4 regions of the Kitasatospora sp. NPDC058048 genome follow, and region 2 is predicted to be linked to each of the others. Evidence: riboswitches for the same ligand, from Rfam matches in the RefSeq annotation. Region 2 holds a riboswitch; each other region holds the start of a gene.
The links. A riboswitch is a leader RNA that binds a small molecule or an ion and turns the genes downstream of it on or off. The one in region 2 is predicted to bind cyclic di-AMP.
Positions count from the first base shown of each region.

Region 1: linked by a shared signal. The riboswitch ahead of ACFVVA_RS30350 (M23 family metallopeptidase) and the one ahead of ACFVVA_RS24305 (transglycosylase family protein) in region 2 are both predicted to bind cyclic di-AMP.
Region 3: linked by a shared signal. The riboswitch ahead of ACFVVA_RS11605 (peptidoglycan DD-metalloendopeptidase family protein) and the one ahead of ACFVVA_RS24305 (transglycosylase family protein) in region 2 are both predicted to bind cyclic di-AMP.
Region 4: linked by a shared signal. The riboswitch ahead of ACFVVA_RS14285 (NlpC/P60 family protein) and the one ahead of ACFVVA_RS24305 (transglycosylase family protein) in region 2 are both predicted to bind cyclic di-AMP.

Region 1 is NZ_JBHVRT010000034.1:106,057-108,889, forward strand. Features, by position in the region: gene ACFVVA_RS30335 (TetR/AcrR family transcriptional regulator) at 1-201, opposite strand, end outside; gene ACFVVA_RS30340 (alpha/beta fold hydrolase) at 282-1,109, opposite strand; gene ACFVVA_RS30345 (YiaA/YiaB family inner membrane protein) at 1,250-1,540, opposite strand; cyclic di-AMP (ydaO/yuaA leader) riboswitch at 1,750-1,908, shown strand; gene ACFVVA_RS30350 (M23 family metallopeptidase) at 1,921-2,769, shown strand.
Region 2 is NZ_JBHVRT010000024.1:8,016-10,848, forward strand. Features, by position in the region: gene eno (phosphopyruvate hydratase) at 1-305, opposite strand, end outside; gene ACFVVA_RS24305 (transglycosylase family protein) at 633-1,538, opposite strand; cyclic di-AMP (ydaO/yuaA leader) riboswitch at 1,544-1,712, opposite strand; gene ACFVVA_RS24310 (cytochrome P450) at 1,934-2,833, opposite strand, start outside.
Region 3 is NZ_JBHVRT010000008.1:249,485-252,317, forward strand. Features, by position in the region: gene ACFVVA_RS11605 (peptidoglycan DD-metalloendopeptidase family protein) at 283-1,275, opposite strand; cyclic di-AMP (ydaO/yuaA leader) riboswitch at 1,278-1,478, opposite strand; gene ACFVVA_RS11610 (MFS transporter) at 1,769-2,833, shown strand, end outside.
Region 4 is NZ_JBHVRT010000011.1:11,983-14,815, reverse strand. Features, by position in the region: gene ACFVVA_RS14295 (NYN domain-containing protein) at 1-114, shown strand, start outside; gene ACFVVA_RS14290 (NlpC/P60 family protein) at 313-1,350, shown strand; cyclic di-AMP (ydaO/yuaA leader) riboswitch at 1,690-1,843, shown strand; gene ACFVVA_RS14285 (NlpC/P60 family protein) at 1,854-2,833, shown strand, end outside.

The DNA.
Region 1 (2,833 bases), on a different contig from region 2:
GGCCAGGTCCCCGGTGACCCGTACGGCGATCAGCAGCCGCAGTTCGGCGAGGCCGCCGCTGACGTGCTTGTACAGCGAGGGAGTGGCGACCCCCGCCCGGGCGGCGACGGAGGCCAGCGTGAGGGCCTCGGAGCCCTGCTCGTCGATGAGGGCGAGGGCGTGGTCGACGACCTGGTCGGGGGTCAGTCCTACGCGGGGCATGGGTTCGGGCTCTCCGTACGGATGACGTCGGGTGGATCGGGCGGGTTCGGGCAGGAGCGGGCGGTGGGGACGGGCGGGGCTCAGCCGAGCTCGGCGAGGAACGGCAGCAGGGCGTCGGCGGTGGCCGTCGGGTTGTCGGCCATCGGGTAGTGCCCGGACCCCTCGATCATCACCTTGCGCGCGCCGAGCGCGGCGGCCTGCCGGTCGGCGACGAGCTCCGGCTTCGGGAAGTCGGGGTCCTTGCTGCCCATGACCACCAGCGCCGGGCACCGCACCGCGGCCGTCCAGCCGACCGGCGCCGAGTCGCCGTGGACGTACCCGCGGGTGGCGGTCTTCCGCCCCGGGGTGCGCAGCGCGGCGACCAGTCCGTCCACGTACGCGTCGAAGTCGGCGGGCTTGGCACCCGGGAAGGCCATCCGGCGCAGGTAGAAGCCCCAGGAGGCCGGCCAGTGGACGAGGGCGGCGCCCATCAGGCCCATGGCGCCGCGCATCAGGGCGCCCGGCGGCGGGTTCTCGACGAAGGCGTTGAGCAGGACGATCCCGGCGACCCGCTCGGGCGCGTCCCCGGCGGCCCTGACGACGGTCGCCCCGGTGTAGGAGTTCCCGGCGAGGACGGCGCGCTCGATGCCGAGGTGGTCGAGCAGGGCGAGGACGTCGCCGGCGATGGCGGCCGGGCCGTAGTCGTCCCACTCGACGGAGGACTCGCCGAAGCCCCGCAGGTCCACGGTGACGACGCGGTGGCCGGCGGCGACGAGCAGCGGGCGCAGGTGCCGGTAGGCGGCCCGGCTGTCGAGCATGCCCGGGAGCAGGACGACGGGGGTGCCGTCGCCCTGCCGGGTGTCGTCGAAGGCGATCCGGCCGCCGGGAACGGTCAGGTACTGGGTGCTCGGGGTGATGGTGCCGTTCATGGGGGTCCTCCTCGGGCCGCCGGTGCGGGGCATCGGCGTGCGGGCCGATAGCCATAAAGCTAAGGCTAATAGCCTTAGCTGTCAAGCGAACGGCCGGGTGAGGGATGGAGCGGAAGGAGCGGAAGGGGTGGAAGAGGCGATCAGACTCCCTCCACCTTGAACGGGTCGTGCTCGCTGAGCAGCTTCTCCAGCCTGGCCTGGTCCACCCGGGTGACCATCTCGTTGGACTCCTGCCGGTCCCGGATCACCTTCGCCAGCGTGAACGCCGAGGTGACGGTGTAGAGGAGGCCGATCCCGAGGAAGGCCCTGGTCCATCCGCCGACCGGCAGGTAGGCGATCCCGACGGCGAGGGCGACGCCCGACAGGGCGAAGGAGAGGACGGCCTGGATGTGGTACGCGGCCGTGGTGCGGGTCTGCATCGATGTGCTCATGGCGCCAGGATGTGGCCGCCCGGACGGGGCGCACATGAGTAGGAGTACTCAGATGGGGCCGTGCGCGAGGGAGGTGTTCGCCGGTGTCGTTCGTTGACGTCCGATCACTTTGCCCTAGGCTGCTCCGAACGGATGGCTTGGAATCAGAGCCTCCTAGGATTAACGTTTGATAACGCAGCGCGGTTGTCAACGCCGTACCCAGACGGCACCGTGCGCCGTCGCCTAATCCCGCCGACCCGCCTCCGGGCAGGTCAGGGAGCCGGGGAACCACGTTCCTTGGGGTGAATCGGCGGGGCTCCGGCCCAGCCGTAGGAGACCTTCCTGCTCCGAACCCGTCAGCTAACCCGGTAGGCGCGAAGGAAGGAAAGGAGCGCGCCTCCGTGGCGTCGACGCACACCCCGGCACACCCGGCCGGCTTCGCAGCCGGTACCCAGCTCCTCGACCACCCCGGCACGGACGGCCCCGAGGCCTTCGGCCCGGAGGACTTCCCCGCGGAGGTCGAGACCAACCGCCACCGGATGCCGCGTCAGACCCGCGGAGCCTCCCCACTGCTCGGCGTCACCGCCGTCGCCGCCACCCTGGGCGCCACCGGCTTCGCCTCGGCGACCCCGGCCGCCGCCCCCGCCGTCGAGGCCCCGGACGAGACCCCGGTCGCCCTCTCCGCCGACCCCGGACTCGCGCTCGCCGCCCGCATCCAGCACCAGGCCGACAGCCAGCGCACCGCCGCCGAGGAGACCGCCCGGCTCCAGGCCGCGCAGGAGGCGGAGGCCAAGGCCGTCGCCAAGGAGGCCGAGGCCAAGCGCGCCGCCGAGGAGGCCGAGCGGGTCAAGGCCGCCGCCCTCACCCTCCCGGTGAAGGACTACCGGCTCTCCGCCCACTACGGTCAGAGCGCCCGCTACTGGGCCAACCTGCACACCGGCCTGGACTTCGCCGCCGACACCGGCACCCCGGTCTACGCGCTCGGCCAGGGCACCATCACCTCGGCCGGCTGGGCCGGCTCGTACGGCTACCGGATCGTCGAGACCCTGCCCGACGGCACCGAGATCTGGTACTGCCACCTCTCCTCGATCACCAAGGGCTCCGGCAAGGTCGCCCCCGGCCAGCAGATCGGCAAGGTCGGCGCGACCGGCAACGTCACCGGGCCGCACCTGCACATGGAGGTCCGCCCCGGCGGCGGCGCCCCGGTCGACCCGGAGCCCTGGCTCCAGCAGCGCGGCCTCAACCCCTGACCCGCGCGAGAAACCCGGCGCACCCGCGAGAGGCCCGCGCACCGGCGCGAGAAACCCGACGCGC
Region 2 (2,833 bases):
TCCGGGGTGGCGTCCAGGTCCAGCATGGCCTGGTCGATCAGGCGCTGCTCGGTGGCGTCGTAGCCGACCAGCTCCGGGCCGATCTGCTCGATGACGGCCAGGACGGCCTTCTCGACGCCCTTGCCGAAGTAGCGGTTCTTGTCACCGTCACGCAGCTCCAGCGCCTCGAAGGCGCCGGTGGAAGCACCCGACGGGACAGCGGCACGACCCGTGCTGCCGTCGTCGAGGCCGACCTCGACCTCGACCGTGGGGTTGCCGCGGGAGTCGAGGATCTCACGGGCTACGACGACATCGATGGACGGCACGAGGCATCTCCTTGCGGAAGCAGGGTCCGGTCTGACGGTGGGTGCTGTCAGCAGGACGATTGCGGAGTCGTTACGACCAGAGCCTAACCGCCCGGGCTCCCGGGGCCACGTCCGCCTCGGTCCCGTCTCAGCGTGTGGCCCCACTACCCACCGGTAGTTCACCTGCTTGTCCCAGCTTGTCCCACCGGAGCGGGCGAATGCGGACGAAGGGGACCGGTAGGACCGGTCCCCTTCGGACGGTGGGCCGGGGCGGCGTCGGCGCCGGGTGCGGCGGGCGGGCCGGCGTCGAGCGGGCGACGTCGAGCGGGCGACGTCGAGCGGGCCGGCTCAGCCGAGGTGCAGCACCTGGCCGGGCATGATCAGGTTCGGGTCGCCGCCGACCGTGCCGTGGTTCTGCTCGTACAGCGCGTGCCAGCCGCCGGACACGCCCTGGGCGGCGGCGATGGTCGACAGGGTGTCACCGGCGCGGACGGTGTAGTCGTGACCGGCGGTCTGCGGGGCCGACTGCGCGGCCTGCGGGGCGTACTGCGGCTGGGCGGCGGCCTGGCCGGCGTACTGCTGGTAGACGCTCTGGTGGCTGGTCCAGTACCAGGCGCCGTTGCTCTGGTACCAGTACACCTTGGCGTCGGCGTCCCAGCCGGCCTTGCCGGAGAAGCCCGGGGTCTGCGGCTGCGCCTGCTGCTGCGGGGCGGCCTGCTGGACCGGCTGCGCGGCGGGCTTCTGGGCCTGCTTCTGGGCGGCGGGCTGCTGCGCGACCGGCTTCTCGGCCGGCTTGGCGGCGGGCTTCGGGGTCTGCTGCTTGGCGGCGGACTGCGGCTTGGCGTCCGAGGAGGTGTCGACCGCGGCCGGGGCGCCGCCCTTGGTCAGACCGGCCTTCTGGGAGCAGACCGGCCAGGCGCCCGGGCCCTGCGAGGCCAGCACCTTCTCGGCGACCGAGATCTGCTGGGCCTTGCTGGCCTGGTTGGCCTGCGGCGCGTAGGCGGTGCCGCCGTACGCCTTCCAGGTGCTGGAGGTGAACTGGAGGCCGCCGTAGAAGCCGTTGCCGGTGTTGATGCTCCAGTTGCCACCGGCCTCGCACTGGGCGACGGCGTCCCAGGTGGAGGCGGGGGCGGCGGAGGCGCCGGTGGCGGTGAGGAGCGGCATCGCGAGTCCGACGCCGGCCACACCGGCGACGGCGATGGCCTTCTCGGCCTGGGTGCGACGACGGTGACGGCCAGTTCCAACGAACAGCATGAAGAGGTCCCTCTCCGCACGCCTGCGAGGTGAGCTGTCGGGTTCGGACCGGGAGGTGGCCCGGCCGCCGTATGCGGAAACGATTCCGCTCGGGCGGCTTCACCCCAAGCCGTGGGGAGACGGCAACAAACCTGGTTCCCCCGCCCCTGCCCAGGGTTCTGGTCGGTTTCCCGTGACGCGGCGGGCAGGACTCGGCGTTCCGCGTACGAGGTCCGCAGCTGCGAACTCCAGGGAGAGTAGACAGATCATCAGACCAATCACAAGCTCATATCGTCGATATCACACAATAATTACGGCGTGTGTTCGATCGCCTACCAACGGCGGTGTTATGTCCGGATTGATGGGTGTTCACACCCCCGTCGGCAGGTGGTTCACGACGTCCCGTCAGTGCGATCTCAGCACGTCGGAGGCGTGGCGGGAGTGTTCGGAGAGGCCTGCGGAGAGGCCTGCGAAGGCGCGTGCGAAGGGGTCTGCGGAGAGGCGTGCGGGGAGCGGCTCTCCGGACTGAATTCCACCGGCAGTTCGCGCAGCCCACGCATGATCAGACCACCGCGCCACCGCAGGTCGTCCGCGTTTTCCGCGAGCCGGAGATCGGGCAGCCGGGAAAGCAGCGTGGTCAGCGCGGCACGGCCCTCCAAGCGGGCGAGCGGAGCGCCGATGCAGTAGTGGATGCCGTGCCCGAAGCCCAGGTGGGGGTTGTCCGTCCGGGCCAGGTCCAGGGTGTTCTCGGCCGCGAACCGGGCCGGGTCGCGGTCCGCCGCGGCGAGCACCACCAGCACCGGGTCACCGACCGGGATGTCCACCCCGCCGATGGCCAGCGGACGGGTCGCGAACCGCCAGGTCGCCATCTCCACCGGCCCGTCGTAGCGCAGGAGTTCCTCGATCCCGGTCTCCAGCAGCGCGCTCTCCCCGCGGGCCACCGACTCCTGCAGCAACCCGCGCTGCTCCGGATTGCGCAGCAGGGCGTACGTGCCGTTGCCGATCAGGTTCACGGTGGTCTCGAAACCCGCGAACAGGAGGATGAAGGCCATCGCCGCGGCCTCGTTCTCGGTCAGGTGCTCACCGTGGTCACTGGCCCGGATCAGACCCGAGATCAGGTCGTCCCCGAGGTCCGCGCGCTTGCGGTGGATCAGCTCCAGCAGGTACGCCCGCATCCGCTTCACCGCCCGCCCCACGCCGCCGCGCTGGCCGCCGCCGTGACCCGGCTTCGTGTGGCGCACCATCATCCCGGCCCAGTCCCGGAAGTCGTCCTGGTCCTCGGCCGGCACGCCCAGCAGGTCGCAGATCGCGTAGAT
Region 3 (2,833 bases), on a different contig from region 2:
CGGTCGGGTTGACGCCGCGTTCGACCGGTCGAACGGCGCCCCGGAACCGCCGGACGGGCGGGGCACGACCGGGCACGACCGGGCGGGTCCGGAACGGCAGCGGCCGGCCCGGCCGTACGAGGAGGTCCTCGTGCGGCCGGGCCGGCCTGGGCGTGTCCCGCGCCCATGTCCGCCGTGCGGCGATCACCCGGTCGAGCGGTCACCCGACATGACCATCCCGGAGGATCGATTCGCCCCGCAGCAGCGGTGGTTCAGAAACCCTCGGGGCTCAGCGGCCCCGGGTCAGAGCGCGACGCCGTGCGCGCGCAGGTAGGCGACCGGGTTGATGTCCGAGCCGTACTCCGAGCCGTTGCGGATCTCGAAGTGCAGGTGCGGGCCGGTCACGTTGCCGGTGGCGCCGGAGAGGCCGATCTGCTGGCCGACGGTGACGGTCTGACCGATCCTCACGCCGATCGAGGAGAGGTGCGCGTACTCGGCGTAGTGGCCGTCGGCGAGCTTGATCTCGACCTCGTTGCCGTAGGCGCCGCCGTTGCCGGCCTTGACCACGACGCCGTTGGCGACGGCGCGCAGCGGGGTGCCGGTGGAGGCGACGAAGTCCTGGCCGGTGTGGTGGCCGGAGGCCCACATCGAGCCGGCCACGCCGTAGGCGGTGCCGAGCTTCGCGTTGGCCAGCGGGGCGACGAAGCCGGAGGTGGCGGCGGCGACCGGAGTGGCGGTCACGACCGGGGCCGGAGCGGCGACCTGCAGCTGGGTCTGGAGCTGGGCGGAGGGCTTGGCGGCCTCGGTCTTCACCTGGACCTGGGCCTGCGGCTTGGCGGCCTGGGTCGCCGGAGCGGCCGGCTGGGCGGGCTTCGCCGGGGCGGCCGGCTGGGCCGGGGCGGCGTCGGCGGCCGGCGCGGCGGCGTGGCCCGACAGCGCGAGCTGCTGGCCCGGGAAGATCAGGTTCGGGTTGGCGCCGACGACCGAGCGGTTCTGCTCGTACAGCGCGTGCCAGCCGCCCTCGACGTTCTTGGCGTCGGCGATCTTGGACAGGGTGTCGCCGCTGACGACGCGGTAGCTCTCCTGCGCGGCCGGGGCGGCCGGGGCAGCGGCCGGCGCGGCCGACTTGGCGTCCGTGGAGGCGGGGGCCTGCGCGGCCGGGGCGGCCGGAACGGTGTGGGCCTGGGCGCTCACCGCGGTGACGAGCGGGAGGGCGAAGGAGACACCGGTGACGGCGGTCGCGATGCCGATACGGGCGGCGCGGGGCAGGGCGATACGACGAGCCTGAGCAGGCATGGAATTTTCCTCTCCGACGCCTGCGAGGTGAGCTGTCGGGTTCGGGCTGGAGTTGCCCGGCCGCATGCGCGGCTTCACCCCTAGCCGGTCCTGGACGCCCGCGCCCTGAGGCGCGAACTCCGGTCCGGCGACTTACCTGTGGGTCCCCCGCTCCTGCCGTACAGAGTTCGTTTCGAACCACCGGGCAGCGGCAGGACTCGGCGTTCCACCCGGGGGATCCGTCCGGACTGGCCGGGCGGTCGCTGAACTAAAACCCATCCGTTCGGGTGAAGCAATGTCGATCTTTGAAAGGGCAACCATCTCCCCCGTTCCGGTGACCCTCCGCAGACCGGACCCCACGGTGCGTACACAACCCATTCACCCCCCGCCACTGATCCACGACCCTGCGCCGAGATCGGCGACGGACCGCAGCCACCCGTTCACGCACCGCCGACCGTCAACACACCCACCGGTGACCCTTGTCACGTGCGCCCCGGCAGCGCAGGATTCGCCCGTGGCCACCTCCGAGGCCGGCACCCTGCGCCTGGGCACCGCGCAGGGTCGCTGGGTACTACTGGCGACCGTGCTCGGCTCCAGCATGGCGATGCTCGACGGCACCGTGGTGAACGTCGCCCTGCCCCGGATCGGCGCCGACCTCGGCGCCTCCCTGGCGTCCCTGCAATGGACCCTGAACGCCTATCTGCTCACCCTGGCGGGCCTGATCCTGCTCGGCGGCGCGCTCGGCGACCGGTACGGGCGGCGCAAGGTCTTCCTGATCGGCGTGGTCTGGTTCGCCATCGCCTCCGCGGCCTGCGCCGCGGCGCCGAACATCCACGTGCTGATCGCCGCCCGCGCCGTCCAGGGCATCGGCGGGGCGCTGCTCACCCCCGGCTCGCTCGCCATGCTCCAGGCCGTCTTCCACCCCGACGACCGCTCGGCCGCGGTCGGGCTCTGGTCCGGCCTCGGCGGGGTGTCGGCCGCGATCGGCCCCTTCCTCGGCGGCTGGCTGGTGGACGGCCCCGGCTGGCGCTGGATCTTCCTGTTGAACCTGCCGCTCGCCGCCGCCGTGATCGCGGTGACCACCCGGTCGGTGCCGGAGACCCGGGACGAGGCCGCCACCGGCCGCTTCGACGTGCTCGGCGCCGTGCTCGCCGCCCTCGCGCTCGGCGCGATCACCTACGCGCTGACCGCGGCCGGCGAGGGCCTGTCCCCGGCGGTCTGGGTCAGCGGGGTGATCGGGGTGGTGCTCGGCGTCGCCTTCGTGGCCGTCGAACGCCGCGCGCCCGAACCGATGCTGCCGCTCGGGCTGTTCTCCTCACGGCTGTTCACCGCGGTGAACCTGGTCACCCTGTGCGTGTACGCGGCGTTCAGCGGCGTCTTCTTCCTGCTGGTGGTGCAGCTCCAGATCGTGTCCGGGTTCTCGCCGCTGGTCTCGGGCTTCGCCCTGGTGCCGATCACCGTGCTGATGCTGGCACTGTCCGCGCGCGCCGGGCGCCTCGGCAAACGGATCGGCCCGCGCGTCCCGCTGACCGTCGGCCCCCTGCTGTGCGCCGCCGGGGTGCTGCTGATGCTGCGCATC
Region 4 (2,833 bases), on a different contig from region 2:
GGCCGTCCGGTGGTGGTGGTGTCCACCGACCGGGAGGTCGCGGACGGCGTGCGGAAGGCGGGCGCGCGCCCCGTCGCCTCGGTGCTGCTGCTGAACCGGCTGGCGCGCCCCTGACCCCGACCGGCCGTGCGATGCCTGGTCAGGAGTGGTTCCGGAGTGATGTGCGGGTCCCGTGTCGTCAGTGTGCGGACCGGAGTTCACACCTTCGGGGGAGTGGCAAAACGGATAGATCTTCACTAGGGTCTGGCGTCAAACCTATTTTCCGGAATCTCATCCCATCAGGTGAGTCCGTTGGAAGAAGGAGCAGGACCCTTGGCCTCCCACCGCCGTCCCAAGCAGCCGAGCCGCGCGCGGATCTCCGTGCTCACCGCTGCTGCTGCGACCGCGGTCGCCCTCTCCGCCCAGGTGGCCGCGCACGCCGCGCCGCAGCCGAACAAAACGGACGTCAAGGCGCAGATCGACCAGCTCCAGGAGGAGCAGGAGCAGGCGGCGGAGAAGTACAACGGCGCCAAGGAGCGGGCCGACCAGCTGCGCAAGCAGGCCGACCAGCTGCAGGACCAGGTGGCCCGCAGTCAGGAGCAGATGACCCAGCTCCAGGGCGGTCTCGCCGAGGTGGCGGGCGAGCAGTACCGCACCGGCGGCATCGACCCGTCCGTCCAGCTGATGCTCACCTCCGACCCTTCCGGCTACCTGGAGAAGGCCTCCACCGTCCAGCAGGCCAGCAGCAGCCAGGCCGAGGCGCTCAAGGGGCTGCTGGACCAGCAGCGCCGGCTGGACCAGGAGAAGGTCGAGGCCTCCGCCGTGCTCGCCTCGCTGGACACCACCACCAAGGACCTGAACCAGGCCAAGGCGGACGTCAACACCAAGCTGAAGGCCGCCCAGGACCTGCTGAACTCGCTGAGCGCCACCGACCGCGCCGCGCTGAAGGCCCAGCAGGCGCAGGACGACCGCGCCTCGCGCGGCAGCGACCGGGTCGACCTCAGCAGCCTGCCGCCGGCCAGCGGCTACGCGGCCGTGGCGATGGCCAAGGCGATGGGCAAGCAGGGCTCGCCGTACGTGTGGGGCGCCACCGGCTCGACCACCTTCGACTGCTCGGGCCTGATGGTCTGGGCGTACGGGCAGGCGGGCGTCTCGCTGCCGCGCACCTCGCAGGAGCAGGGCCACTACGGCACCCGGGTGCCGTCGCTGGACCAGGCCCAGCCGGGCGACCTGGTGATCTACGGCAACGACATGCACCACGTCGGGATGTACATCGGCAACGGCATGGTGGTCCACGCGCCGCACACCGGTGACGTGGTGAAGGTGATGAAGGCCGACGCGATGTCGATCAACACCATCCGCCGGGTCTGACGGCCCGACACGCCCGCGGGGCCGTTCCGGGGGCTGTGAAAAGCGCCACCCCTCGTGCGGGGGGTGGCGTTCGGCTTTCCGCCCCTTCGCGGCCACATGCTGAGAACTGATCAGCCTTCTGTGTGCCGGTGGTCACCATCGGTCATTTTCACAGCAGAACTTGGGAAATCTTTGGTCTTTTTTCTGACAAGGATTTGAACCGATCACGGTTCAGTTACTAGGGTCGTGCTCTGAACCACCGCACTGTCGATCGCCCAGCCAGGGTGGCGGCGGTGGTTACCGTCGAGTTCGTGAGGCAGCGGGGCAGGTCGAAGCGACTGCCCGACAGGGGAGCCCAGTGTTTTGGGGGCGCTGCGGAGCGGAGCCGGGGAACCACGTTCCTCCGGGGTGAATCGACGCCAGGTCGGCCGATGGAACGGCCGTGAGGCGTCGTAGGGCATGCTTCCGGCCCGAACCCGTCAGCTCACCCGGTAGGCGGACGTAGGAAGAAGGAGTCCGCCTTCGTGGCGTCCCATCGTCGTCCCAAGCCCGCAGGCCGCGCCCGGGTCTCGATCCTGACCGGTGTCGCCGCGGCAGCCGTCGTCCTCTCCGCGCAAGGCGCCCACGCCGACCCGCAGCCGACCAAGGAACAGGTCAAGGGGCAGGTCGACCAGCTCAACGAGCAGGCCGAGATCGCGACCGAGAACTACAACGCGGCCCAGGCCAAGCAGCAGGAGCTGGAGAAGCAGGTCTCCGGCATGCAGGACCAGGTGGCCCGTCAGCAGGCCCAGGTCACCGAGCTCCAGGGCGGCCTGGCCGAGATCGCCGGCGAGCAGTACCGCAACGGGGGCATATCCCCGACCGTCCAGCTGATGTTCTCCTCCAGCCCGGACACCTTCCTCAGCCAGGCCGACGCGCTGAACCAGGCCGGCAGCACCCAGAAGGGTCAGCTGAAGGAGCTCCAGGAGCAGCAGCGCAAGCTCGACCAGGACCGCAACGAGGCCCAGGGCAAGCTCGCCGAGCTGGAGTCGACCACCCAGCAGCTGAAGACCTCCAAGGAGGAGGTCCAGGGCAAGCTGAAGGCGGCCCAGGACCTGCTCAACACGCTGACCGAGCAGGAGCGCCAGGCGCTGCGCCAGGCCGAGGAGAAGGCCGCGGCCGACGCCAAGGCCAAGGCCGACGCCGCCCAGGCCCAGCAGCAGCAGGCCGACCGCGCCTCCCGCGACAACAGCCGCGGCGACCTCGCGGCCGGCTCGAGTGCCTCGACCGGCTCGACCGCCTCCTCCCCGGTGAAGGTGGCCCCGGGCAGCTCGCGCGGTGCCGCCGCGCTCTCGGCCGCCGCCTCCAAGATCGGCAGCCCGTACGTCTGGGGCGCCACCGGCCCGGGCTCCTTCGACTGCTCCGGCCTGATGGTCTGGGCGTTCAACCAGGCGGGCGTGTCGCTGCCGCGCACCTCGCAGGCGCAGGCCTCGGCGGGCACCCGGATCGGCTCGGACATCTCCCA